Regions from separate parts of the Streptomyces sp. NPDC090741 genome, predicted to be linked through region 2. Evidence: riboswitches for the same ligand, from Rfam matches in the RefSeq annotation. Region 2 holds a riboswitch; each other region holds the start of a gene.

Evidence for each region. Region 2 has a riboswitch for cobalamin ahead of ACIQU4_RS01185 (energy-coupling factor ABC transporter permease). Riboswitches for the same ligand answer to the same signal wherever they lie in the genome.
Region 1: another riboswitch for cobalamin. It lies ahead of metE (5-methyltetrahydropteroyltriglutamate--homocysteine S-methyltransferase); the one in region 2 lies ahead of ACIQU4_RS01185 (energy-coupling factor ABC transporter permease).
Region 3: another riboswitch for cobalamin. It lies ahead of cobN (cobaltochelatase subunit CobN); the one in region 2 lies ahead of ACIQU4_RS01185 (energy-coupling factor ABC transporter permease).

The regions. Positions count from the first base shown of each region.
Region 1 covers NZ_JBIVXF010000006.1:397,203-406,480, reverse strand. Annotated here, with positions in the region: gene ACIQU4_RS19520 (LLM class flavin-dependent oxidoreductase) at 1-208, opposite strand, end outside; gene ACIQU4_RS19515 (hypothetical protein) at 338-469, opposite strand; partial or broken gene ACIQU4_RS19510 (hypothetical protein) at 469-1,012, shown strand; gene ACIQU4_RS19505 (short-chain fatty acyl-CoA regulator family protein) at 1,056-2,471, opposite strand; gene aceA (isocitrate lyase) at 2,860-4,146, shown strand; gene aceB (malate synthase A) at 4,253-5,851, shown strand; gene ACIQU4_RS19490 (3-hydroxybutyryl-CoA dehydrogenase) at 5,848-6,732, shown strand; cobalamin riboswitch at 6,881-7,101, shown strand; gene metE (5-methyltetrahydropteroyltriglutamate--homocysteine S-methyltransferase) at 7,271-9,278, shown strand, end outside.
Region 2 covers NZ_JBIVXF010000001.1:256,763-266,040, reverse strand. Annotated here, with positions in the region: gene ACIQU4_RS01215 (YncE family protein) at 1-1,018, shown strand, start outside; gene ACIQU4_RS01210 (EF-hand domain-containing protein) at 1,172-1,384, shown strand; gene ACIQU4_RS01205 (PadR family transcriptional regulator) at 1,447-1,983, opposite strand; gene ACIQU4_RS01200 (energy-coupling factor ABC transporter ATP-binding protein) at 2,021-2,860, opposite strand; gene cbiQ (cobalt ECF transporter T component CbiQ) at 2,857-3,606, opposite strand; gene ACIQU4_RS01190 (energy-coupling factor ABC transporter substrate-binding protein) at 3,610-3,993, opposite strand; gene ACIQU4_RS01185 (energy-coupling factor ABC transporter permease) at 3,990-4,685, opposite strand; cobalamin riboswitch at 4,714-4,908, opposite strand; gene ACIQU4_RS01180 (flavodoxin family protein) at 4,956-5,705, shown strand; gene ACIQU4_RS01175 (hypothetical protein) at 5,821-5,961, opposite strand; gene ACIQU4_RS01170 (hypothetical protein) at 6,352-6,864, opposite strand; gene ACIQU4_RS01165 (SsgA family sporulation/cell division regulator) at 6,982-7,389, opposite strand; gene ACIQU4_RS01160 (hypothetical protein) at 7,597-7,902, opposite strand; gene ACIQU4_RS01155 (L-serine ammonia-lyase) at 8,161-9,278, opposite strand, start outside.
Region 3 covers NZ_JBIVXF010000022.1:68,009-77,286, forward strand. Annotated here, with positions in the region: gene cbiE (precorrin-6y C5,15-methyltransferase (decarboxylating) subunit CbiE) at 146-1,450, shown strand; gene cobM (precorrin-4 C(11)-methyltransferase) at 1,447-2,196, shown strand; gene ACIQU4_RS38595 (cobalt-precorrin-6A reductase) at 2,186-2,944, shown strand; gene ACIQU4_RS38600 (precorrin-2 C(20)-methyltransferase) at 3,462-4,967, opposite strand; gene ACIQU4_RS38605 (precorrin-8X methylmutase) at 4,964-5,611, opposite strand; gene cobG (precorrin-3B synthase) at 5,608-6,978, opposite strand; cobalamin riboswitch at 7,118-7,256, shown strand; gene cobN (cobaltochelatase subunit CobN) at 7,289-9,278, shown strand, end outside.

The DNA of each region.
Region 1 (9,278 bases), on a different contig from region 2:
CGGGGGAGGAGGACTGGAGGGCGAGCCCGTCCTCGAAGGTGACGAAGTCGAGCAGCCCGGCCTCGGCCTCCGCGACGAGGCCGGCCCAGTAGCGGGCGGTGAACAGCTCGGCGGGCCGTGCCCCCGGCTCGCGCCAGGCGGCCGCGTGCGCGCCCGCGCCGTCCAGCGAGACGGCGAGGTGCAGTGGTGCGGAATCGGAAGCGGGCATGGTGAATGACGCCTTCCTGATCGGCATGCGGAAGTGGGAGGCCGATGCGGGGTGGGCGGATTCAACCCGTCATCAAATTCTCCCGAAAAACGCTACGCCGGGCGGCGGCGCCACTCAATGACCGGAGTATTAAGAGGACTTGGCAGTCGTGTTGCCCGGCCCGCCGGATGCCGACGCGCGGGGCCGGAAGCGGATCGGGGCCTGGAAGCGGGCCTTGCGGGCGGCGCGGCGGAAGACCGTGAGGACGGCGGGGCCGGCCATCAGCGCCTTCGCTCGGCGAGGGCAAGATCCAGGGCGGCGCGAACCGCGTCCCGCAGGCGCTGACCGACTCGATGGTCACTCGAATCAGGGCCAACCGGCACGTGGACGGCGGCTGGACGTACCAGAAGGGCGAGGGCAACCCCACCGTCCTGAACTCCGCGAGCGACGTCGACATGACCGGCGCCGTCCGACACCGTGCCGTCCGCCTACTCGTCCATCGACGCGCTGCGCGCGGTCGGCGGCGGCTTCACCACGGCTCCGCCGGTCCCGGTCACCCCGGGTGCCCCGCAGTGGGTGGCCCGGTCCACCTTCACCGCCGGTACCGCCGCCAAGCTGGCGCTGACCGTCGACGACGGCGCGGGCAACCTCAAGGTCTGCTCGGTCGCGTTCACCCCCACCGGTACGACCACCACCCTCGGTGAGGTGCTGGCCGCCGCCACCAGCGGCGCCACCCCGTCCGGCTGCGTCACGAGCGTGACCCCGTCCTCCGGCACCGGGACGATCACCAACGTGAACGGCAAGGCCAACAGCGGCTCGAACACGTGTGGCCCCCGCTCGCAGGGGCCCACGGCGCGACCCGTCGGTGTCAGCCGTGGCCCGCAGCGGATGGGCCCGCCACGGGATAGGGGACGAAGGTGCTGCTGTTCTCGTCGACGGCCAGCACCCGGCCGAGCGGTGGCACCGCACGCTGCGGGCAGTCCAGGCGTTCGCAGAGCCGGCAGCCCATCCCGATCGGGGTCGCGCCCGCCGAGTTGTCGAGGTCGAGCCCGTCCGCGTAGACGAGCCGCGACGCGTGCCGGATCTCGCAGCCCAGCCCGATGGCGAAGGTCTTGCCGGGCTCGCCCCAGCCGCCGCGGTGCCGGGTGACGGCGCGCGCGGTCCACAGGTACCGCTGCCCGTCGGGCATGGCGGCGACCTGGACGTGGATGCGGCCGGGGGCGGTGAAGGCCTCGTACACGTTCCACAGCGGGCAGGTGCCTCCCGCCCGGGAGAAGTGGAACCCCGTGGCCGACTGCCGTTTGGACATGTTCCCGGCCCGGTCCACCCGGACGAAGGAGAACGGAACCCCGCGCAGCCTGGGGCGTTGCAGGGTGCTGAGGCGGTGGCAGACCGTCTCGTAGCCGATGCCGAAGTGGTCGGTGAGCCGCTCGATGTCGTACCGGAACTCCTCGGCGGCCGTGTGGAAGGCCGTGTACGGGAGGATCAGCGCGGCGGCGAAGTAGTTGGCGATGCCGATCCGGGCCAACGGGTGCGCAGCCGACCCGGCCGGGAAGTCCTCGGCGGCCAGCCGGTCCAGTTCGTCCCCGTACTCCAGGAGGGCCAGCTGCGTGGCCATCCGGAAGGCCTGCTGGCCCGGCCGGAGCCGGTTCGAGAGGTGCAGGACCCGGGCGTCGGCGTCGTAGTGGTGCAGCCGGTCGCAGTCCGCGGCGATCCTGACCCCGTGCCGGCCGGTCAGGCGCTGGGTCAGGGCGCGGATGACGTCCCCGGGGCGAATACCGATCTCACGGGCCAGCTCCTCGGCGGCGAGATCGGTGTCGTGAAGGTAGTTCTGCCGCCGGTAGAAGAACTCGCGGATCTCCTCGTGCGGCGAGCGCGGCGCCTCGGTCACACCTCCACGGCCCTCGGCAGCGTCGGTGAGCCGCTCCGCGAGGAGCTGGCTGCGCCGGCCCAGGTCCAGCAGGACCGAGGCGACCGCCGGCATCCGGGTGGCGAGCTCGGCCAGATCGGAGGCGGAGACGCGGGCTTCGGCGACCTCGTTGGCGAGCGCCTCGCGCAGGTCCGCGACCATGCGGCTGGTGTCCCGCTCCGAGAAGAACCCCGGATCCACCCCGAAAGCCTCGGTGAGGCGCAGCAGCACCGGAACGGTCAGCGGGCGGGAGTCGTGCTCCATCTGGTTCAGGTAGCTGGGCGAGATCCCCAGCACCCTGGCCAGGTCGGCCTGCGTCATCCGGCGCTCCTCGCGCAGCCGCCGCAGCCGCGCGCCCGCGTACGTCTTGCTCACCGGACTCCTCCACCGTCGGACAGGCTCCGCAGCATACGTGGACCTCGTTCACCACGGGCCTTCGCAAACTTGGCAATTTCAGCCTCGAAGATTCGCAAAGCTTGGCAGATGTACCTCCTTGATGGCACCCAGTGCCAATGCCAGAGTCAGTCCTGCGGCCAGCCGGAACCGGTGGCCGGGACGGACCTCGGATCTCCGACTCACGCCCTGATTTCGGCGATCCGAACGTCCTGATCCCGGCAGATCGGCAGCATTGCTCAGCTCCGGCCCATGGGCGGATTCGGCGGCTGCACCCTCCTTCTCGGGTTTCTCAGGCACAGAGTGTCAATGCGTGGATCCCTGCTGGGGGCATTGGCAAGACAAGCGACGGATGGAAACGGTGACGGTCATGGCAGAGGCGAACACGACGGCGGCGGCCGAGCAGCTCAAGCAGCGCTGGGCCGAGGACCCGCGGTGGGCGGGCATCGAGCGCACCTACACGGCCGAGGACGTGGTCCGGCTGTCCGGCAGCGTCCGCGAGGAGCACACCCTGGCCCGGCGCGGCGCCGAGCGCCTGTGGCGGCAGCTGCACGAGCAGGACTACATCCACGCGCTCGGCGCGCTGACCGGCGGCCAGGCCGTCCAGCAGGTGCGGGCCGGGCTCCAGGCGATCTACCTGTCCGGCTGGCAGGTGGCGGCCGACGCCAACCAGGCCGGGCACACCTACCCGGACCAGAGCCTCTACCCGGTCAACTCCGTTCCCCAGGTGGTGCGTCGGATCAACAACGCGCTGCTGCGCGCCGACCAGATCGCCACCGCCGAGGGCGGCGCCGACACCACGGACTGGCTGGCCCCGATCGTCGCGGACGCGGAGGCCGGCTTCGGCGGCCCGCTGAACGCCTTCGAGCTGACCAAGGCGATGATCGCGGCGGGTGCGGCCGGCATCCACTACGAGGACCAGCTCGCCTCCGAGAAGAAGTGCGGTCACCTCGGCGGCAAGGTCCTCGTCCCGACCTCGCAGCACATCCGCACCCTCAACGCGGCCCGCCTGGCGGCCGACATCGCGGACACCCCGACCCTGATCATCGCCCGTACGGACGCCCTCGCCGCGACCCTGCTGACCAGCGACGTCGACGAGCGCGACGCCGAGTTCTGCACCGGCGAGCGGACCGCCGAGGGCTTCTACCACGTTCTGGGCGGCATGGCCCCGGTCATCGCCCGCGGGCTCGCGTACGCCCCGTACGCGGACCTGATCTGGGTGGAGACCGGCACCCCGGACCTGGAGCAGGCCCGCGAGTTCGCCGAGGCGATCCACGCCCAGTACCCGGACCAGATGCTCGCCTACAACTGCTCGCCGTCCTTCAACTGGAAGGCGGCCCTGGACGACGACCAGATCGCCAAGTTCCAGCGGGAGTTGGGCGCCATGGGATACCGCTTCCAGTTCATCACGCTGGCCGGCTTCCACTCGCTCAACCACGGGATGTTCGACCTGGCCCGCGGCTACGCCGAGCACGGCATGACCGCGTACGTCGACCTCCAGGAGCGGGAGTTCGCCGCCCAGGCGCAGGGCTTCACCGCGGTCAAGCACCAGCGCGAGGTCGGCACCGGCTACTTCGACCTGGTCTCCACCGCCGTCAACCCGGCCTCCTCCACCACCGCGCTCGCCGGCTCCACGGAAGAAGAGCAGTTCCACTAGGAGCGGGGCGCCGATCCCACCCGGCGCCTTGCGCCCGCCGTCCGACGGCGCCCGGGGCCGCTGCGGCCCCGGGCGGCGACCACCCCACGCCGAGGAGCAGAACCGCATGTCACTCAAGCCCCTGACCCGCAGTGTCCAGGTCCTCGGTGCGCCGGGTGAGCGCCACGAGGAGATCCTGACCCCCGAGGCCCTGGAGTTCATCAGCCGGCTCGACGCCGCGTTCGCGGAGCGCCGCCTGGAGATCCTCAAGGAACGCCGGCGCCGCTCGGCCCACCTGGCCTCCGGTTCACCGCTGGACTTCTCCCGCGCCACCGCCGCCGTCCGCGCGGACACCGACTGGCGCGTGGCCCCGCCCGCCCCCGGTCTGAACGACCGCAGGGTCGAGATCACCGGACCGCCCGAACGCCGCATGGCGATCAATGCCCTCAACTCCGGTGCGAGGGTGTGGATGGCGGACTTCGAGGACGCCACCGCCCCCACCTGGAACAACGTCATCGGCGGCCAGATCAACCTGATCGACGCCATCGACCGGCGCATCGACTTCACCACCCCCGAGGGCAAGGAGTACCGCCTCGGGCCGGACCTCGCCACGATCATGGTGCGCCCGCGGGGCTGGCACCTCCTCGAAGAGCACCTGGAGATCGACGGCCGGCCCGTGTCCGCCTCCCTCGTCGACTTCGGCCTGTACTTCTTCCACTGCGCGCAGCGGCAGATCGACGCCGGGTACGGCCCGTACTTCTACCTCCCCAAGCTGGAGAACCGGTACGAGGCCCGCCTGTGGAACGACATCTTCGTGTACGCCCAGGACCTCCTCGGAATCCCGCGAGGCACCGTCCGCGCGACCGTCCTGATCGAGACGATCACGGCCGCGTTCGAGATGGAGGAGATCCTCCACGAGCTGCGCGAGCACAGCGCGGGGCTGAACGCCGGCCGCTGGGACTACCTCTTCAGCCTGATCAAGACGTTCGGTCACCGCACCGACTTCCAGCTCCCCGACCGCGCCGAGGTCACCATGACCGCCCCCTTCATGCGCGCCTACACCGAACTCCTCGTACGGACCTGCCACCGGCGCGGCGCCCACGCCATCGGCGGCATGGCCGCACACGTCCCCAGCCGGGACGCGGACGCCAACTCCGCCGCCCTCGCCAAGGTGCGGCTCGACAAGGAACGGGAGGCGGAGGGCGGCTTCGACGGCTCATGGGCCGCCCACCCCGGGCTCGTCCCCGTCTGCCGCGAGGTCTTCGGCAGCGTCCTGGGAGACCGTCCGAACCAGCTGGAGCGGACCCGCGAGGACGTCGAGGTCACGGCTGCCGACCTGTTGTCCGTACGCCGGATCGCCGCACCGCCCACGCAGGAGGGCATCCGTTCCAACGTGGCCGTGGCCCTGCGCTACTTCGACGCCTGGCTGCGCGGCAGCGGAGCGGTCGCCCTGAACGGGCTGATGGAGGACGCCGCGACCGCAGAGATCGCCCGCGTCCAGATCTGGCAGTGGCTCCGCCACGACCGGGTGGACCGGGCGGTGGTCACCGACCTCCTCGACGCCGAATGCGCGGCCCTGGAAGCGGAGGACCCGCGGGCCCTCGTTCCCGAGGCGCGGGAGGTCTTCGTGGACAGTGCGCTCTCGGTGCAGCTGCCCGCCTTCTTCACCCCCGAGGCCTACACCCGCCACCTCGTCCGTCGCACCGCCGTGCAGGTGAGCGCGTGAACGCCGGCGTGCGGCCGGCCCGGATCCGGCGCGTCGGAGTCGTCGGCGGGGGTCGGATGGGCGCGGGCATCGCCGAGGTGTGCGCGCGTGCCGGACTCGACACGGTCGTCGCCGAGGTGGACGCCACCGCAGCCCGCGCCGCCGGTCAGCGCGTCGCCGTCTCCCTGGAGCGCGCCGTTCAGCGCGGGAAGCTCGACCGGATCTCCGCCGAGGACGCCCTCACCCGGCTGGTGTTCACGGGGGACCTGGAGGACCTCGCCGACCGGCAGCTCGTCATCGAAGCGGTGACCGAGAACCCGGATGCCAAGACGGGGGTCTTCACCGCGCTCGACAAGATCGTCGAGGACCCGGAGGCGATACTCGCCACCAATACGTCGGCCATCCCGGTCATGCGGCTGGGCATGGCCACGAGCCGGGCGGACCGGGTGGTGGGCCTGCACTTCTTCAACCCCGTGCCCGTCCTGCCGCTCGTCGAGGTCGTGTCCTGCCTCCACACGTCGGCGGACACCCTCGCCGCGGTCGAGGACTTCGCCCGCGACACCCTGGGCAAGACCGTGGTCCGCTCCCGGGACCGGGCCGGGTTCGTCGTCAACGCGCTGCTGATCCCCTACCTCCTGTCGGCCGTCCGGATGGCGGAATCCGGCTTCGCGAGCGCCGCGGACGTGGACGCGGGGATGGAGCTGGGCTGCGCCCACCCGATGGGACCGCTCAAGCTCGCCGACCTGATCGGCCTCGACACGGTCGCGGCGATCGCCGAGTCCCTCTACGAAGAGTTCAAGGAACCGCTCTACGCCCCGCCCCCGCTGCTCCGGCGGATGGTGCAGGCGGGACTGCTGGGCCGTAAGACCGGCCGCGGGTTCCACACGTACGGCCGGGGCTGAGCGCCCCGGCACGGTCTCCGGGCCGAGGGTGCTCCGGAGGCACGCGGGAGCGGTGGGGGTGTGGCGAGTGGTGTCGCCGCACCCCCGCCGTGTCTCATTTCAGCGTCCGGCATGTGGAAAGCGGTGTTCATTCCCCGGTCATCGACCTACTGTGGGCCTCGCAGCTGGTTCGCCCCGTCCGCCAGGCGGGATGCGTCGTAAGAGGGAACCCGGTGGGAATCCGGGACTGCCCCGCAGCGGTGAGCGGGAACGACCGCCGTCATACGCACTGGGACCGGAACCGATTCTGGGAAGCGACGGCCAGTAGGAGTCTCGTACGACGAGACGTGCCCGCGAGTCCGAAGACCTGCCCGTTGCCCGTGCGCGAACGACCGCGCCCGGTTTCCCGGTGACCTCGTGGGCGGGTCGGCGTGCTCCAGGCGGATCTTCCCCGTCGCGTACCCGTCGTACGTGACCCCGGGGGTCCGCCCGCTGCGGCACCCTTCGCGTCCTCGGCCCTCACCGGGTCCATGGAGACACGCTCGCGAAGGAGAGTTCCGTGACCACCCAGTCCGCAGCCGCGGCAGTACAGGCCACCGTGTACGGCTACCCCCGGCAAGGCCACGACCGCGCGCTGAAGAAGGCCGTCGAGGGCTACTGGAAGGGCCGCGTCACCGCGGAGACCCTCCGGGAGACCGCCCGCGACCTGCGCCGGGCCAACTGGGCCCAGCTGGCAGGGGCCGGCATCACCGAGGTTCCGACCGGCGACTTCTCGTACTACGACCACGTCCTGGACACCACGGTCATGGTCGGCGCGATCCCCGACCGCCACCGGGCGGCCGTCACGGCCGACCCGCTCGACGGGTACTTCGCGATGGCGCGCGGCACCCAGGACGTGGCCCCGCTGGAGATGACCAAGTGGTTCGACACCAACTACCACTACCTCGTACCGGAGTTGGGGCCGGACACCGTCTTCACGGCCGACTCCGCCAAGCAGGTCGCCGAGCTGAAGGAGGCCCTGACGCTCGGTCATGCGGGCCGCCCGGTCCTCGTCGGCCCGGTCACCTACCTCCTCCTCGCCAAGCCCGCCCCCGGCGTGGCCGCCGACTTCGAGCCGATCACCCTCCTGGACCGGCTGCTGCCCGTCTACGCCCGGGTGCTCGCCGACCTGCGCGCGGCGGGCGCCGAGTGGGTGCAGCTCGACGAGCCGGCCCTGGTCCAGGACCGCACCCCGGCCGAGCTGAACGTCGCCGCGCGCACCTACCGGGAGCTCGGCGCCCTGACCGAGCGCCCCAAACTGCTCGTCGCCTCCTACTTCGACCGCCTCGGCGAGGCCCTGCCCGTCCTGGCGAAGGCACCCGTCGAAGGCCTGGCCCTCGACTTCACCGACAGGGCCGCCGCCAACCTCGCCGACCTCGCCGCCGTCGGCGGGCTTCCGGGCAAGCGCCTGGTCGCGGGCGTGGTCAACGGCCGCAACATCTGGATCAACGACTACCACAAGTCGCTGTCCCTCCTCGGTACCCTCCTCGCTCTCGCCGACCGCGTCGACGTCGCCGCCTCCTGCTCCCTCCTCCACGTCCCGCTGGACGCGGCTCTTGAGCGCGACATCGATCCGCAGGTCCGTCGCTGGCTGGCCTTCGCCCGCCAGAAGACGAACGAGATCACCACGCTGGCCCGCGGACTCGCCCGGGGCGCCGACGCCATCACCGCCGAACTGGCCGCGAACCGCGCCGACCTGGCCTCCCGTGCCACCTCCCCGATCACCCGCGACCCCGCGGTCCGGGCCCGCACCGCGGCGATCACCGACGCGGACGGCCGCCGGGCCCAGCCGTACGCCGACCGGGCGGCCGCCCAGCGGGCCCACCTGGGCCTGCCGCTGCTGCCCACGACGACCATCGGATCCTTCCCGCAGACCGGTGAACTGCGGGTGGCCCGAGCCGACCTGCGGGCCGGCCGCATCGACACCATCGGCTACGAGAAGCGCATCAAGGACGAGATCCGCGAGGTCATCGCCTTCCAGGAGAAGGCCGGCATCGACGTCCTCGTACACGGCGAGCCCGAACGCAACGACATGGTCCAGTACTTCGCCGAACAGCTGACGGGCTACCTCGCCACCCAGCACGGCTGGGTGCAGTCCTACGGCACGCGCTACGTGCGCCCGCCCGTCCTGGCCGGGGACATCTCCCGGCCGGATCCGATGACCGTGCGCTGGACGACGTACGCCCAGGCGCAGACGGCCAAGCCGGTCAAGGGCATGCTGACCGGCCCGGTCACGATGCTCGCCTGGTCCTTCGTACGCGACGACCAGCCGCTCGGCGAGACCGCCCGCCAGGTCGGACTTGCCCTGCGGGACGAGGTCAACGACCTGCAATCCGCCGGTACTTCGGTCATCCAGGTCGACGAACCCGCACTGCGTGAGACGCTCCCGCTGCGCACCGACGGCCATGCCGACTACCTGGCGTGGGCCACGGAGGCCTTCCGGCTGACGACCTCGGGCGTGCGTCCCGAGACCCAGATCCACACGCACATGTGCTACGCGGAGTTCGGCGACATCGTCCAGGCCATCG
Region 2 (9,278 bases):
CATGCCGCCGCTCCTCGACCCGAAGGACGTGTACGCGGCCGACCGGCCGAACAACCTCTCGCCGCTGGTCAAGGACTTCCCGTCGCGCGTCTACGTGCCGAACACCACCTCCAACACGGTGTCCGTCATCGACCCGAAGACGTACAAGGTCATCGACACCATCCCGGTCGGGATCCAGCCCCAGCACGTCGTCCCGTCCTGGGACATGAAGACCCTGTGGGTCAACAACAACCGCGGCCACACGCTCACCCCGATCAACCCGGCCACCGGCGAGGCGGGTGAGCCGGTCGAGGTGCACGACCCGTACAACCTGTACTTCACGCCGAACGGCAAGTACGCGGTCGTGATGGCGTCCATGGACCGCGAGCTGGTCTTCCGCGATCCGCACACGATGACCCGGGTGAAGACGGTCCCGGTGACCTGCTTCGGGGTCAACCACGCGGACTTCTCCGCCGACGGCCGGTACTTCATCGTGAGCTGCGAGTTCTCCGGCGAGCTCCTCAAGGTCGACACCGAGAAGATGGAGGTCGTCGGCCAGCAGAAACTGCCGTTCGAGGGCGCGATGCCGCAGGACGTGAAGGTCTCCCCGGACGGGAAGACCTTCTACGTCGCGGACATGATGGCGAACGGCATGTGGGTGCTCAGCGGGGACAAGTTCGACATCCCCAAGCTGCTGCCCACCGGCAAGGGCACGCACGGCCTGTACGTGAGCCGCGACTCCAGGGAGATGTACATCTCCAACCGGGGCGAGGGCAGCATCTCCGTCTTCGACTTCAAGCAGAACAAGCTCACGAAGAAGTGGGAGCTGCCGGAAGGCGGCAGCCCGGACATGGGCGGCGTCTCCGCCGACGGCAAGGTGCTGTGGCTGTCGGGGCGCTACAACTCCGAGGTCTACGCGATCGACACGGCGACCGGTCAGCAGCTCGCCAAGATCCGGGTGGGCGGCGGCCCGCACGGCCTGGCCGTCTACCCGCAGCCGGGCCGCTACTCGCTCGGCCACACGGGGATCTTCCGCTAGGCCGTGTCTTTTGGATCAGGCCGGATCGGCCGCGGGCCCGGCCTGATCCGTAAGACACCCCCTAGGTCACGGCGCCGGGACCCGCGGGAGGGGCCGGGCCGGGCTGCCGCTACCCTTGGCCGGTCAACAAGCACCGAGAAGGGGTGGATCCCAGTGGCTGACATCGAGAGCGCGCGGGCGACGTTCGGCAAGTTCGACGCGGACGGTGACGGCTTCGTCACGGCGGACGAGTACAGCGCGGCCATGAAGGCGATGGGCGACGCGTTCGTCACCGGCGCCGTCGCGGACGCCGTGATCGCCGCCAAGGACGCGAACGGCGACGGCCGCATGAGCTTCGACGAGTTCTGGACCGCCCTGAACAAGTAAGCCAGCCCTTGCGAGAGCCCCCGTACCGCCCTCCTGCCGGGCGGGCGGGGGCTCTGCCTTGGTCAGGCCATGTCCTCGACCTCGGCCAGGGCCTCCTCCAGCCAGCGCAGCCAGAACGTCTCCAGGCCGGTGCCGCCGTGCAGGACGAGCCGCCGCAGCCGGTCCTCGTCGGAGTCCCGCCCCGGCGGGAAGTCCTTCTCCTCGATGGCCTCGTAGACCGCCAGCTGCCGCCGGTGCAGCTCCAGATGGCGCCGCAGCTCCGCGGCCAGCCCGTGCGGCCCCACCACGGCGGCCGCCCGGATCCGCAGCAGCAGCGGATCCCGGATGGCCTTCGGGTCCTGGCTCTCGCCGACCCACCGCGCCAGCTCCGCGCTGCCGGCGTCCAGGACCTCGTACTGCTTCTTCTGCCCCCGTACGGGCACCTCGCTGGGCAGCGCCCGGATCAGCCCGGCCTCCTCCAGCCGGCCGAGCTCGCGGTAGATCTGCTGATGCGTCGCGGACCAGAAGTATCCGATCGACTTGTCGAACCGCCGCGTCAGCTCCAGCCCCGACGAGGGCTTCTCCATCAGGGCGGTGAGGATGGCGTGCGGCAGCGACATGCGGCCATCCTAGGGATGCCGGCGCCGGTGCCGGCCGCTACTGCCAGGCGGACAGGGCTTCCGGGGTCTTCGGACCCGGGGCCTGGGGGGCCAGGAGGGCGTGGGCGCGGAGGAAGGACGCCACCGCCGGGGACCAGGCCTGGCGCAGCCCTGCCGAGGCCAGGAGCTGCGGGTCCGACAGGAGGGTCTGCGCCGGGCCCGTGCGGATGCCCGACGGGGTCAGGACCGCCGCGTCGTCGGCCCAGCGGACCGCCAGGTCGACGTCGTGCGTGGCCATCACCACCGTGGTGCCGGCCGCGCGCAGCCCCGCCAGGACGTCCAGCAGGCGCTCCTGCCCGTCCGGGTCCAGGCCCGCCGTCGGCTCGTCCAGGATCAGCACCCGGGGAGCCATCGCCACCGCCCCCGCGATCGCCGCGCGCTTGCGCTGGCCGTACGAGAGCAGGTGCGTCGGGCGGTCCCGCAGCGCCGTGATGTCCAGCGCGGCGAGCGCCGAGTCCACCCGGGCGCGGACCTCGTCCGCCGCCAGCCCCAGGTTCATCGGGCCGAACGACACGTCCTGCTCGACCGAGGCCGCGAACAGCTGGTCGTCCGGGTCCTGGACGACCAGCTGCACCGCCGAGCGCAGGCGGGTCAGCCCCGCCCGGTCGTACGAGACCGCCGTGCCGTCGAGGCGCAGCGAGCCCGAGCCGGGCCGCAGGCCCCCGCTCAGCAGCCGCATCAGCGTGGTCTTTCCGCTGCCGTTGCGGCCGAGCAGGACCAGCGCCCGGCCCTCGGCGATGGCGAAGTCCACGTCGGCGAGGACCACCGGGCCGTCCGCGTACGCGTAGCCGGCGCCGGCCAGTTCCACCAACGGGTTCGAGCGGTCCAACGGGTTCACGGGTACAGCCCCTTCAGGGTGAGGGTCAGGGTGATCAGGGCCGCCAGCAGGGCCCCCGACGCCGCCAGGAACCGCCACGACAGGGCCGCCTCCGGTACGAGGACCCGCAGCGCGCCGTCGTAGCCGCGCCCGGCCAGGCCCTCCTGGAGCCGCGCCGCGCGATCGAAGGCCCGTACGAAGGAGGTCGCGGCGAGCCCGGCCAGCGAACGCCACAGCGCCGCCCGCCCGGACTGGCCGAGGCGGGCCGCCTGGGCGCGCCGGACCTGGGCCATCGAGTCCAGCAGCAGGAAGCCGATGCGGTACATGACCAGGGCCACGTCCACCACCGGCGCCGGGACCCCGGCCCGGACCAGCCGGGGCAGGACGTCCGAGACGGGGGTGGTGAAGGCGAACAGCAGCACTCCGAGGGAGGCCGCCGAGGTCCGCAGCAGCAACTCGGCGGCATGCCGGGGGCCGTCGGGCGCGAGCGAGACGAACCCGGCCGGGCCGCCGACGGCGACGAGCAGCGGCAGCGCGCCGGTGAAGCAGAAGCCCAGCGGGATCCGGAAGGCCCGCCACAGTTGCCGCCCGGCCACGCCCGCCGGGCCGAGGAGCACGGCCAGGGTGGCGGCGGCGACCAGCGGCCCGCCGGGCCAGGGCGGCAGGCACACGGCGGTGACCGTCAGCCCGAGTCCCAGCAGGGCCTTCTCCAAGGGATGGCGGCGGCGCCACCGACTGCCGTGCGCCGCCACGTCGATCGGCAGCACCGGCTACGACTCCGCGGCGGCGGGATCCGCCGTCGGAGCCGGGCCCGCGGGGAGACCCGCGGCACTCGCGGCAGCGGCGGCAGCGGCGGCAGCAGCGGCCTGGCGGCGGCCCTTGCGGACGCCGAAGTAGTACGCGAGCACGCCCGCGCCCAGTGCCGCCTGGAGGGCGAACAGCGCCGACTCCACTTCCGCCGAGGGGGGTTCGTACAGCGGCGAGAACCACGGCTCGTAGTCCGGCTTCAGCTCGGTGATCGCCGTCTCCGCCTGCGCGTCGGCGCCCGTGAACGGCTCCTCCTTGCCCTCGCCCATACCCAGCGCGATCGGCAGTACGGCAAGCATCGCCACGAGGAGCAGCAGCAGGCCGTTGATCTTCGCGTTCCGGCTCATCGGACCGTCGCCTCCTGCCCGCTGCGCCCGCTCAGCTTCGCCACGCCCAGCCGGACCAGGTCCGACTTGCTCGACTGCATCAGCAGCCGCATCACGAGCACCGTCAGCAGCCCCTCGCTCACCGCGAGCGGGATCTGGGTGACCGCGAAGATGCCTCCGAACTTCGCGAGGGCGCCCGCGAACCCGGTACCCGGGTCGGGGAAGGCCAGCGCCAGCTGCACGGAGGTCACGCAGTAGGTGACCAGGTCGGCGAAGAAGGCGCCGAAGAAGACGGTCACCATCAGCGGGACGGCGAAGCGCTTCAGCAGCAGGTAGACCCCGTACCCCGCCCAGGGCCCGGCGATCGCCATCGAGAAGACGTTCGCGCCGAGGGTGGTCAGCCCGCCGTGCGCCAGCAGCAGCGCCTGGAAGAGCAGGGTGATCGTGCCGAGCACCGCCATGATCGGCGGCCGGAACAGGATCGCCCCGAGCCCGGTCCCGGTGGGGTGCGAGCAACTGCCCGTCACCGACGGGATCTTCAAGGCGGACAGGACGAAAGTGAATGCTCCGGACGCCCCGAGCAGCAGCGTGCTCTCCGGGTTCGCCTTCACCTCGCGGGTGAGGGCGCGGACACCGTGGACGACGAACGGAGCGGACGCGGCGCCCCAGGCGACCGCGTGCAAAGGGGGCAGGAACCCCTCGGCTATATGCATGTGTGGGGAGACCTCTCCAGCACCTCGTGGATGGACGACGCGCCTCGGCCGGTCTCCTGGCTCACGGGTGCTGATGCCCTGGCTCCGCCTTCCCGGGCGGTGCGGAACCTCCCGCGCCGCCCAGTGGCTTCCCGCAGGATGGAGCCGGACTTCCCGTTCACAGTGGCGAGGGCCGCACCGGTCTTCCACCGGTTTCCCGAACACCAAGGCCCGTTGACCCTAGTCGGACGGACGGACCGGCACCAACCCGGCCCGAACGGGTGCGGTCCGGTGGCGGCCCCGGCCGCCGCCGTGCAGGCTGGCGGGGTGGCCGCCGCATACGACTACTCCGACCTGACCGCCGTCTACGTCAACTGCACCCTCAAGCGCTCGCCCGAGACGAGCAACACCGAGGGCCTGATCGACCGGAGCCGCGCGGTCATGGAGGCGGCCGGCGCCCGGACTTCGCTCATCCGCGCAGTCGACCACGACATCGCCACCGGCGTCTGGCCCGACATGACCGAGCACGGCTGGGAAACCGACCAGTGGCCGGTCCTGTACAGCCAGATCATGGACGCCGACATCCTCGTGCTGTGCGGCCCGATCTGGCTCGGCGACAACAGCTCCGTGATGAAGCAGGTCATCGAGCGGCTCTACGCCTGCTCCTCGATCCTGAACGAGCAGGGGCAGTACGCCTATTACGGGCGCGTCGGCGGCGCGCTCATCACCGGAAACGAGGACGGGGTGAAGCACTGCGCCATGAACGTCCTCTACAGCCTCCAGCACCTCGGCTACGCGATCCCGCCGCAGGCCGACGCGGGCTGGATCGGCGAGGCCGGGCCCGGGCCCTCGTACCTCGACCCCGGCTCGGGCGGTCCCGAGAACGACTTCACCAACCGGAACACCACCTTCATGTCCTGGAACCTCATGCACCTGGCCGCCCTGCTCAAGCGCGCGGGCGGCATCCCGGCGCACGGGAACCAGCGCTCGGAGTGGGACGCCGGCTGCCGCTTCGACTTCCCGAACCCCGAGCACCGCTGAGCCAGGAGAACCGGAATCCTCATGCCTGGGTCGGGTCTGCCGGACCCGGCACCCGGGCGAGGGCCTCCCGGAGGATCCGGCCGATGTCGGGCACCGTGATGCCCATGGCGCGCAGTCAGTCGACGGTCTGGACCAGAGGAGCCCTGACGCGCTCCGCGCAGGCGAGCAGGTCCTGCAAGGACAGCAACGGCTGCCCCTTCAACGACCGCGACGCGACCTGGGCGGCGTACACGCTCGTCCCGCAGATCGGCGACATGGTCAAGTCGGTGGCCGGGGCCCGCGGCACCGACTACATGGACCTGCGCGACGCGCTGGCCGGGCACGAGTTGTGCTCGCTCGGCACGGAGCAGGTGGGCCCGAGCGGCCCGGACGCGCGCCAGGACGAGTGGTTCCGCTTCCTGGACCACGCGAACACGCAAGGCACGCTGGAGGAGTCCATGCACCCGAATGCCCACGGGCAGGGGGCCCTGGCCGCCTGCCTCGGACTGGGTGGGCGCGGCCGGGCCGGGCCGGGCCGGACGCGTGCACGCAGGACTGGTTCGGCAACGGGGACCCGGGCCGGATGCGGATCCGCCCGGTGGGCTGATCCGGTGGAGCGGGCGCGGGCGGGCACCCGGTGGCACCCGCCCGCGCCTCGCCCCCACCCCTACCGGCACACGTTGCGGTGCGCGACGTCCAGCACGAACCGCTCGGGCGCGTGCAGCTTGAAGGAGCTGACGGAGGGCTTGGCGCCGAAGGCGGCGCCGAAGGTTACGTACCCCTCGAAGTCGCCGGTCAGCGCGAGGCCCTTCAGCTGCGGCAGATGGATCTTGACCAGCTTCGGGCCGTGGTACGTGCTGTCGCCCGCGCGGTCGTGCGCCGCGGCGGGATGCAGCCGGATCTCCAGGAAGTACTTCCCGGCCAGCGGGACGGGTGCGCCGGACCCGTCGTGGACCAGCCGGGGGACGCGGGTGACGGTGGCCTGGGGGACGTATCCCCGCAGGTCGATGACGATGCGGTCGTACGTGCAGTGCCCGCCCCAGCGGGCGTTCACGACGAGCGGCGTGGGCGTGGGCGTGGGCCGAACGGCGGCCGAGGCCGGTGCGGCGAGGGTGATCCCGGCGGTGAGCAGCGCACCTGTGGCGAGGGCCACGAGCTGTCGGCGGCGGAGGTGGTTCATGACGTCCCCCTGGTTCTTCGGAGGCGGGGACCGGTGTCACTGCTGAGGACACTCCCGGCAGGCTCACGGTTGCACCCAAACCGGACCAAACCAAAAGGAAAAGTACTCAATCCTCCCCTATCGGGGCAGGAGGGTGCTGAGCTCGGCGTCGAGGTCGTAGTGCCGCCGCTCCTCGCCCCGCGGCACCAGACCGACCAGCCGCCGGCACAGCGCCCGTACGTCCTTCGCCCGGGCGGACACCACGCAGCTCTGCGCGCCGTTGCTGAAGGCGAGGAAGACCCGCGGCTCCCCGCCCTGCCACCGCGGCCACACCTGGATGTCCCCCTCGCCCGTCGCGCAGATCTCCCCGTCGAGCAGCAGGTCCCGGGAGAACACCCAGCGCGCCAGGTGCATCCCGGCGCCCCGGAAGTCGAGCGCCAGCTCGTAGGGCCGGTCGCGGCGGTACGTGAAGGCCCCGCACACCGGCACGGGCTCGGGCGAGGCCTCCAGCCGGAGCGGGAGGACGCGGTACTCGATGCCGTCCATGCGCTGCGCCTCTCTGTCGTGTCCCGGCCGGGGGGCTTGTGGCCCTCTCGGGCCCCCTCGGGCAAGCTAGCCCACCCCGCGGCCGCCCCCGCGGGCCGAAGGTCCCGACCCCGGGGGCCGCTGGGCCCGTCTTCTCACAGGAACCGGGCGGGCACGCGAAGGGGCCCGCCCTCCGGGGGGAGGGCGGGCCGCCGCGTCACCGGTCCGTTACGGGACGGGGTTGAACACGAACGAGTCGTTGGACTGCCCGATGGCGGTGAACCCGGCGCCGTTGGCCTGGGCGCCGTTGCTCTGGTTGGAGGCCCCGGAGCCCGTGGCGATCTGCTGGGTGGTGGAGGAGTTGCCGACGTTGCTGCCGGCGACCCCGCTGCCGAGGATCTCGCCGACGGCGGCGTTGGACGAGACGCCCGCACCGGCTCCGTTGTCGGCCTGGGCCGTGCCCGCGAAGAGCGCGACGGCGAAGGGGAGCGCTGCGACAGCCGCCAGGACACGGATGCTGCGGTTGCTTGCCATGATGAAGTCCTCCAGTGCACAAAAAGGCTGCGGTCCAAGGCGGTTGGCCGACCGCCGGGGGTGTGGCCGCGACGTCACGTGATCACCATGGCGCATGTGATCATGGAGAAACCAGCCCGGGGCGGAGGGTTCGCCCTCAAGCGTGATCAACTCGCACCAAACCTCAATTGGCCTGCGAATTCACCGTGTTGTGGACGCCGGAGGGGCCCGGCGCACCGCGCCGGGCCCCTCCTTCTTCATGCGTGCCGGATCAAAGGGTCAGCATTCGATGACGTTGACCGCCAGGCCGCCGCGGGCGGTTTCCTTGTACTTGACCTTCATGTCGGCGCCGGTCTCCTTCATGGTCTTGATGACCTTGTCGAGGGAGACCTTGTGGGTGCCGTCGCCGCGCATGGCCATCTTGGCCGCGGTGACGGCCTTGACCGCCGCCATGCCGTTGCGCTCGATGCACGGGATCTGGACGAGGCCGCCGACCGGGTCGCAGGTCAGGCCAAGGTTGTGCTCCATGCCGATCTCGGCCGCGTTCTCCACCTGCTCCGGGGTGCAGCCCAGGACCTCGGCGAGGGCGCCCGCCGCCATCGAGCAGGCCGAGCCGACCTCGCCCTGGCAGCCGACCTCGGCGCCGGAGATCGAGGCGTTCTCCTTGAAGAGCAGGCCGATCGCACCGGCCGCCAGCAGGAAGCGGACCACGCCCTCCTCGTCGGCGCCCGGCACGAAGTTCACGTAGTAGTGCAGGACCGCCGGGATGATGCCCGCGGCGCCGTTCGTCGGGGCGGTGACCACCCGGCCGCCGGCCGCGTTCTCCTCGTTCACGGCCATCGCGTAGAGGGTGATCCACTCCATCGACAGCGCCTGCGGGTCGCCCTCGGAGCGGAGCTTGCGGGCGGTGTTCGCGGCCCGGCGCCGGACCTTCAGGCCGCCCGGCAGGATGCCCTCACGCGACATGCCGCGCCCGACGCACGCCTGCATGACCCGCCAGATCTCCAGCAGGCCCTCGCGGATCTCCTCCTCGGTGCGCCAGGCCTTCTCGTTCTCCAGCATCATCGCGGAGATCGACAGGCCGCTCTCCCGGGCCATGCGCAGCATCTCGTCGCCACTGCGGAAGGGGTACTTCAGCACCGTGTCATCGAGCTTGATCCGGTCCTCGCCGACCGCGTCCTCGTCCACCACGAAGCCGCCGCCGACCGAGTAGTACGTCTTCTCCAGCAGTGGGGCGCCCGCGGCGTCGTACGCGAAGAGCGTCATGCCGTTCGCGTGGTACGGCAGGGACCGGCGGCGGTGCAGGATCAGCTGGCTCGGCTCGTCGAAGGCGATCTCGTGCGCGGCCCCTATCTCGGTGCCGAGCAGGCGCAGGCGGCCCGTCGTGCGGATGCGCT
Region 3 (9,278 bases), on a different contig from region 2:
ACGGTGGGTTGCACGGTGCGGTGACCATGGGGTTACCGAGGGTAGACCTCGCCCTGCGCGGGGGTGGAGCCGGGGGCCGGTACCCCGGCCAGTAGGCTGCGGGTCCGTCCGCCCGCTCCTCTTCCCGTTCCCGAGGTACCGCGCAGTGAGCTCCGCACCGCCGTCCCCCCTGCCCGTGTCGGTCGTCGGCCTCGGCGCCGACGGCTGGGCCGGGCTCACCGCCTCCGCACGGTCCGCGCTGACGGGGGCCGAGGTGCTGATCGGCGGGCCGCGGCAGCTGGATCTGCTGCCGGCCGGCGACTGTACTGGCGAGCGGGTGGCCTGGCCGAGCCCGCTGCGGCCCGCCGTGCCGAAGCTGATGGCCGAGCACGCGGGCCGCCGGATCGCGGTGCTGGCCAGCGGCGACCCCATGTTCTACGGGATCGGCCGGGCTCTGGCCGAGGAGCTCGGGCCGGACGCCCTGCGGGTCCACCCGCACCCCTCCTCGGTCTCGTACGCGTGCGCCCGTCTGGGCTGGCCGGTGGAGGACACCGAGGTGGTCACGGTGGTCGGCCGCCCGGTGGCCCGGCTCGCGGCCGCGCTGTACGAGGGGCGGCGGGTGCTCGTGCTCAGCGCCGGAGCAGTGACCCCGAACGAGATCGCCGCTCTGCTTCGAGAGCGGGGCTTCGGCCCGAGCCGGATGCGGGTGCTGGAACAGCTCGGCTCCGAGCGCGAGGACACGTACGAGGGACTGGCCCAGAGCTGGGACCACGCGCCCGGCGATCCCCTCAACGTGGTGGCCGTGGACTGCCGCCGGGACCGGCACAGCGCCGTCCCGCGGCTCGGCGCGACCCCCGGCCTGCCCGACACCGCGTACGAGCACGACGGCCAGCTCACCAAGCGCCACGTCCGGGCCGCGACCCTGTGCGCCCTCGCCCCGGCCCCCGGCGAGCTGCTGTGGGACATCGGCGGCGGCTCCGGCTCCATCGGCATCGAGTGGATGCGGACGCACCCCTCCTGCCGGGCGGTGGCAGTGGAGCGCGTCCCGGAGCGGGCGGCCCGCATCACCCGCAACGCGGCGGCGCTCGGCGTCCCGGGGCTGCGCGTGGTCACCGGCGCCGCGCCCGAGGCCCTGGCCGGGCTCCCCACCCCCGACGCGGTGTTCATCGGCGGCGGGCTGACCGCGCCGGGCCTGCTGGACGCGGCCTGGGAGGCGCTGGCCCCCGGCGGCCGGCTGGTGGTCAACACCGTGACCCTGGAGTCGGAGGCGGTGCTCACCGAGCGCTACCGGCGCCACGGCGGCGACCTGGTCAAGCTGGCCGTCGCGCACGCGGCGGCGGTCGGCGGTTTCACGGGCTGGCGGCAGGCGATGCCGGTCACCCAGTGGTCCGTGACGAAGCCCTGGCCGCGGACGGACCACCCCACAGCAGCAGCGCACGAACAGAACGCAAAGGACCAGGAGACGACATGACCGTGTACTTCATCGGCGCGGGCCCCGGCGCCGCCGACCTGATCACGGTGCGCGGTGCCCGGAGGCTGGCCACCGCCCCGGTCTGCCTGTACGCGGGCAGCCTGGTCCCGCGCGAACTGCTGGCCGAGTGCCCGCCGGACGCCCGCCTGGTCGACACCTCGCAGCTGAACCTCGACGAGATCATCGCCGAGTGCGTACGGGCCCACGCCGCGGGCGAGGACGTAGCGCGGCTCCACTCGGGCGACCCGTCGATCTTCAGCGCGGTCGCGGAGCAGATGCGGCGGCTCGACGCGGCCGGCATCCCGTACGAGGTGGTGCCCGGTGTCCCGGCGTTCGCCGCGGCGGCGGCCGCGCTCAAGCGGGAGCTGACGGTCCCCACCGTCGGCCAGACCGTGATCCTGACCCGGATCGCCCAGCAGGCCACGCCGATGCCGCCCGGCGAGGACCTGGCCACGCTCGGCCGCAGCGGCGCGCTGCTGGTGCTGCACCTGGCCACGCGCTACGTGGACCGGGTCGTCGCCGAACTGCTGCCGCACTACGGGGCGAAGTGCCCGGTGGCGGTGGTGGCGATGGCCAGCCGCCCCGACGAGCTGATCCTGCGCGGCACGCTGGCCGACATCGCCGCCCAGGTGAAGGAGGCGGGCCTGGTCCGCACCGCGGTCATCCTGGTGGGCCGTACGCTCGGCGCCGAGCAGTTCCGCGACAGCCACCTGTACTCCCCCGAGCGCGACCGGCATGTCTGCTGATCCGCCCCGCCACGTCCTGATCCTGGGCGGTACGACGGAGGCCCGGCGCCTCGCGGAGGCGCTGGCGTCCGACCCGGCGTACCGCGTGACCACCTCGCTCGCGGGCCGGGTGTCCGCGCCCGTGCTGCCGCCCGGCGAGGTGCGGATCGGCGGCTTCGGCGGGGTCACCGGGCTCGCGGGCTGGATCGTCGCCCACGACGTGACGCACGTGGTCGACGCCACCCACCCGTTCGCGGAGCGGATGAGCTTCCACGCCTCCGAGGCGCAGGCGTTCACGGGGGTCCCGCTGCTGGCGCTGCGCCGCCCCGGCTGGTCCCCCGGTCCCGGGGACGACTGGCACTTCGCCGACTCGCTCGCCGAGGCATCCGTACGGCTGCCGGAACTCGGCGGCCGGGCCTTCCTGACCACCGGCCGCATGGGCCTGCACACGTTCGCGCACCTGGCCGACACCTGGTTCCTGGTGCGTTCGGTGGACCCGCCGGACGCGCCCGTGCCGCCGCGGATCGAAGTCCTGCTCGCCCGGGGGCCGTTCACCCTGGACGGCGAGCGGGAGCTGCTGGCCCGGCACCGGATCGACGTGCTGGTCACGAAGGACAGCGGCGGCTCCGCGACCGCCCCCAAGCTCACCGCGGCCCGCGAGGCGGGCATCCCGGTCCTGGTGGTCCGAAGGCCCCCTGTCCCGGAGGGCGTTGCGGAGGCGCAGTGCCCGCAGGCGGCCCTGGAGTGGCTCGCGGGAACCCCGGCGTAGGCCCCGCCCGGCCGCTGCCAGAGGGGTCTCCTACTCTCGTTGCAAGGACTGGAGCGCAACGGCCGGCGGCAACAGGGCCTACCTCTTCCCGCCGACCGGGCTGGTGCCGGTGCCGCTGCCCGCACTCCCCGCCGCCGAAGACGAGGACGACCTGGACGAGGAAGACGCCGAAGACGAGGACGTTCGGCAGCTCGGGGCGGTCCGTACCGTCGAGCGGGTGACCGTGGCCGAGCCGGAGTACCGGGCCGCCTCCAAGGCCTGGTCCGAGCAGAGCGGGCGCCCGACGCGCCAGGTCCTCGGACAGCTCGGCGGCACCCCCGACTGGCTTCAGAACGACGAGACGCCCGACTGCACGGACTGCGGCGGGCCGATGGAGTTCGTCGCCCGGCTGGAGGAGGGTCCGGACCCCCTCACCCCCCCGACTTCGGCTCCGGCAGGGCCTATGCGCACGCCTGCGCACCCTGCGGCCGGGCGGCGTTCCTCTGGCAGTGCTGAGGGGGGCCGCCCGGCCGGCCGGTCAGGCCTCCGGGTAGCGGCGCGGGGTCCACGTCACGCGGGAGCCGTCCGGGCGCTCCGTGACCTGGGTCTGCGAGGAGCCGATCAGCAGGATCGTGCGCATGTCCACCTCGGACGGCTCCAGTTCGCCGAGCGGGAGGACGCGGACCGACTGCTCCGGGCCGCCCACGTCCCGCGCGACGACCACCGGGGTCTGCTCCGAACGCAGCTCCAGCAGCAGCTCCTTGGCCTGGGCCACCTGCCAGGTCCGGCTGCGCGAGCCCGGGTTGTACAGGGCGAGCACCAGGTCCGCCGCGGCGGCGGCGCGCAGCCGCTCCGCGATGACCTCCCACGGCTTGAGCCGGTCCGACAGGGAGATGGTGGCGTAGTCGTGGCCGAGCGGGGCCCCGGCCGCGGCGGCTGCCGCATTGGCGGCGGTCACCCCCGGCAGCACCCGTACGGGCACGTCCTTGTACTCCGGCTGCCCGGCGACCTCCAGCACGGCGGTGGCCATGGCGAACACGCCCGGGTCGCCGCCGGAGACCACGGCCACGCGCTTGCCGCGGCGGGCGAGGTCGAGCGCGAACTCGGCGCGCTCCGACTCGACCTTGTTGTCGGAGCCGTGCCGTACCTGGCCCGGCTTCGCGGGGACCCGGTCCAGGTACGTGGTGTACCCGACGAGCACCTCGGCGTCGGCCAGCGCCCGCCGCGTCTCGGGGGTGAGCCAGAGCGGCCCGGCCGGTCCGGTGCCGACGACCACGACCTCGCCGGGGCCGGACGGCACGCTGCCCGGGTTGCCGATGCGGCTGGGCACCACGGCGACGGCGAAGTACGGGACGCTGTCGGGGTCGGTGTCGGCGAGGAGGCCGGTCCGCTCCCCCGCCATGGTGGCGCGCTCCACGTACCGGGCCTCCGCAAGCCGGCCGCTGCCCTCCATGGCCCGGCGTACGGCGGGGAAGGTACGGCCGAGCTTCATCACGACCGCCGAGTCGGTGGCGGCGAGGCGGGCGGTGAGCTCCTCCTCCGGCAGGGTGCCGGGCAGGATCGTCAGCACCTCCTCGCCCTCGACGAGCGGGGTGCCGAGGCGGGCCGCGGCGGCGCTCACCGAGGTCACTCCGGGGATCACCTCGGCCTCGTACCGGTCGGCGAGCCGCTTGTGCATGTGCATGTACGAGCCGTAGAAGAGCGGGTCCCCCTCGGCGAGCACGGCGACGGTCCGGCCGGCGTCGAGGTGCGCGGCCAGCCGGGCGGCGGACGCCTCGTAGAACTCCTCCATCGCCCCCTGGTAGCCGCCGGGGTGGTCGGTGGTCTCGGTGGTGACCGGATAGACCAGCGGCTCCTCGATGTGGTCGGCGCGCAGGTGCTTCGCGGCGATCGAGCGGGCGATCGAGCGGCCGTGGCGGGCGCTGTGGTACGCGACGACCTGCGCCTCGGCGATCACCTCGACGGCCCGCAGCGTCATCAGGGAGGGGTCGCCGGGGCCGAGCCCGACGCCGTACAGCTTTCCGGAGGTCGTTCCCGTGCTCATTCTTCCTCGCTCGCGATCGCGTTGACGGCGGCGGCCGCGATGGCGCTGCCGCCACGACGGCCGCGCACGATCAGGTGGTCGAGCCCGGAAGCGTGGGCGGCGAGGGCGTCCTTGGACTCGGCGGCGCCGATGAAGCCGACCGGGACACCGATGACGGCGGCGGGGCGCGGGGCACCCTCCTCGATCATCTCCAGCAGCCGGAACAGCGCGGTCGGCGCGTTGCCGACGGCGATCACGGAGCCCTCCAGCAGGCCGCGGTCGCGCCAGACTTCGAGGGCGGCGGCGCTGCGCGTGGTGCCCATCCGGGCGGCGAGGGCCGGCACGGCGGGGTCGGAGAGGGTGCAGATCACCTCGTTGCCCGCGGGCAGCCGCTTGCGGGTGACGCCGCTTGCGACCATCTGCACGTCGCAGAGGATCGGCGCGCCCGCGTTCAGCGCGGCCCGCGCCCGGAGCACGACGTCCGGGGTGTAGCCGAGGTCCCGGGGCAGGTCGGTCATTCCGCAGGCGTGGATCATGCGCACCGCGACCTGGGCCACGGAGGCGGGCAGCCCGGAGAGGTCCGCCTCGGCGCGGATCGTGGCAAAGGACTGGCGGTAGATCGCCGCGCCGTCCTTCTCGTACTCGAACACTGTGTACTCGCTCATTTCTTCGCTGCGTCGTGGGAGGTGGTGCGGCGTACGGCCGCGAGGGCCGCGGGAAGTTCGGAGGCCGGGAGACCGCGGCGCGGGGCGCGACCGGCCGCGCAGAGGTCGTACCCGTCGGCGGTGGCGACCACGTCCGCCCAGGCGGTGCCGCGCGGGTGCCCGCACCGGCGTTCGCAGCCGGACCAGTGCACGGGCAGCAGGCGGGTCGCCTGCGCGGGCGTCTGGGCTCGGGCCTGCGCCGGAGTCTCAGCCTGGGCCTCGGCCTCCGCCTGCTGCGCTACGACGGCACGTGCGTCGGCGCGTACGTCCGCCAGGGACTTCGCGCAACCGGGCCGCCCCGTACAGGCGGTGACGGACCGCCAGGGATCCTCGGGGCCGGTCACGAGCCCGGCCCCGGCGAGGGCGGCGAGCGCGCCGTCGGCGGCGTGGGCGGGCAGGCCGGGGACGACGATCCCGCGCCAGGGGGTCAGGCGGACGCGGCCGGTGAGGCCGGCCAGCCGGCGCCACTGCGCGGTGGTCAGACGGCCCAGCGGAGCGAACACGCTGAGCGCGGCGGCGCCGCCCGGGCCCTGGACCACGCCCGGCTCGGGGGCCGGTCCGCGCAGGGCGGCGCGGCCCCGTACCACGGAGGCCGATACCCCGGCGGCGGCCAGCCGAGCGCCCAACTCATCGGAACGGAGAGCCTGTTCGGCAGGCAGCTCGGAGACCCGCCAGGCCCGGGTACCGGCCCGGCGGACGGCGTCGAGGAAGTACGCGGCGGCGACGAGCGCGGCCCGCGGCGCATCGGCGGCGGCCACGAGCAGGGCGTCCGCCGCGTCGGCCGTCCACAGCAGGGCCCGGCCCCCGTCCCGGACGGCGGCCAGGTTCACATCGGCGGCGAGCGAGGTCACGTCCCCGCGGCCGTCGTCGAGGGCGAACAGGAAGCGCCCGGACAGCCCGGCCGCCGGCGCGCTCGCGCACAGCAGCCGGTCCAGCTCCGCGACCCAGGGCGCCACGTCGGGCAGACCGCGGCGGTCCAGGCCGGTCAGCGGCGAGGCGACGATGTTGCGGACCCGCTCGTGGGTGGGGGCGGGCAGCAGCCCGGCGCGCACGAGCACGGTCTGCAGTTCGCCGCCGCAGCTCGCGCCGAGCCCGCGCAGCTGCGCGTTGCCGCGCGAGGTGAGGTCGATGTGCCCGTCGCCGAGCCGGTCCGCCGCATCGGCCAGCAGCAGGGCCGCGTCCGCGTCGAGCATCCCGCCGGGTATCCGGATCCGGGCCAGGTGCCCGTCGTCCGCCGCGTGCAGCCGCAGCGCACCCGGGCAGGCGTCACCGCGGTCACGTATAACCGGTTCGTCCCGCGATGCGGCGGAAGGGGGCTGGGGCGGCATGGCGGCGAGCATACCCACGATTCCCCGAGCCCGACCTGTGTCCGTCACCACCCGCCCCCTCCGCCCCACCCTCCACCCGACCTGCCCGGATCCGCTCCCCGGGCGCGGGCCACCCCCACTCCCGGCCGGGGAGAAGGCCACCTAAGATGACCACCGGCGGAGCCACGTGGCCCGCTGGGAGGAAGCCCGGTGCGAATCCGGCGCGGTCCCGCCACTGTGAACCCCGCGGAGCGATCCGCCGGGTGAGTCAGGAACTCCCGCTGTCCACACTGCCCGGGGCGCGGAAACCCCGAGGAAGGCATGCCGCCGCATGATCCTGCTGCTGTCGACGTCCGACACCGATCTGCTCAGCGCCCGCGCCGCCGCGGACGGCCCCGTGCCGTACCGGTTCGCGAACCCCTCCCGCCTTCCCCTCGACGACCTCCCCGCCCTGCTCGACGGCGTCGACCTGGTCGTCGTACGCCTCCTCGGCGGGCTGCGCGCCTGGCAGGACGGCCTCGACCTGCTCCTGGCGCCGGCCCAGACCCGCCCGGTGGTCGTCCTCACCGGCGAACAGGCCCCGGACGCCCAGCTGATGGAGGCCTCGACGGTCCCGATCGGCATCGCGGCCGAGGCGCACGGCTACCTCGCGCACGGCGGCCCCGCCAACCTCGGCCAGCTGGCCCGCTTCCTCTCCGACACCGTGCTGCTCACCGGCCACGGCTTCGAGCCGCCCGCCGCCGCACCCACCTGGGGCCCGCTGGAGCGCACCCCGGTGCGCCCGTACGGCCCGCGCATCGCGGTGCTCTACTACCGCGCCCACCAGATGAGCGGCAACACCGCCTTCGTGCACGCCCTGTGCGACGCGATCGTGGAGACCGGCGGCACGCCCGTACCGCTGTACGTGTCCTCCCTGCGCAGCCCCGAGCCGGAGCTGATCGCCGAGCTGGAGTCGGCGGACGCGATCGTCACCACGGTCCTGGCGGCCGGCGGCACCAAGCCCGCCACGGCCTCGGCCGGCGGCGACGACGAGTCCTGGGACGCGGGCGCGCTCGCCGCGCTCGGCGTCCCGATCCTCCAGGCCCTGTGCCTGACCGGCTCGCGCAGCGCCTGGGAGGAGAGCGACGAGGGCCTGTCCCCGCTCGACGCCGCGACGCAGGTCGCCGTGCCCGAGTTCGACGGCCGCCTGATCACCGTCCCGTTCTCCTTCAAGGAGTTCGACGAGGACGGGCTGCCGGCGTACGTGGCCGACCCCGAGCGTGCCGCCCGCGTCGCCGGCATCGCCGTGCGGCACGCCCGGCTGCGGCACATCGCCCGCCGCGACAAGAAGGTCGCGCTCGTCCTCTCCGCGTACCCGACCAAGCACTCCCGCATCGGCAACGCGGTCGGCCTCGACACCCCGGCCAGCGCCGTGGAACTGCTGCGAACCCTCATCGCGGGCGGTTACGACTTCGGCCCCGTCGAGGACATCCCGGGCCTGGTCTCCGGCGACGGCGACGAGCTGATCCGCGCCCTGATCGAGGCCGGCGGCCACGACCAGGACTGGCTGACCGAGGAGCAGCTGGCCCGCAATCCGGTCCGGATCCCGGCCGCCGACTACAAGCGGTGGTTCGCCGAGCTCCCGGCCGAGCTGCGGGGCAGCGTGGAGCAGCACTGGGGCGAGGCCCCGGGCAACATGTTCGTGGACCGCTCGGCCAATCCGGAGGGCGACATCGTCCTCGCGGCCCTGCGCCGCGGGAACCTGCTCATCCTGATCCAGCCCCCGCGCGGCTTCGGCGAGAACCCGATCGCGATCTACCACGACCCGGACCTGCCGCCCTCGCACCACTACCTGGCCGCGTACCGCTGGATCCAGGCGCGCGCGGAGGACGGCGGCTTCGGCGCCGACGCGATGATCCACCTGGGCAAGCACGGCAATCTGGAATGGCTGCCGGGCAAGAACGCCGGCCTGTCCGCGGCCTGCGCACCGGACGCCGCGCTCGGCGATCTCCCCCTCATCTACCCCTTCCTGGTCAACGACCCGGGCGAGGGCACCCAGGCCAAGCGCCGCGTGCACGCCACCCTGGTCGACCACCTGGTGCCGCCGATGGCGCGCGCGGAGTCGTACGGCGACATCGCGCGCCTGGAGCAGCACCTCGACGAGTACGCGCAGATCTCCGCGATGGACCCGGCGAAGCTGCCGGCCATCCGCGCCCAGATCTGGACGCTGATCCAGGCCGCGAAGCTCGACCACGACCTGGGTCTGGCGGAGCGCCCGGACGACGACGGCTTCGACGACTTCCTGCTGCACGTCGACGGCTGGCTGTGCGAGGTCAAGGACG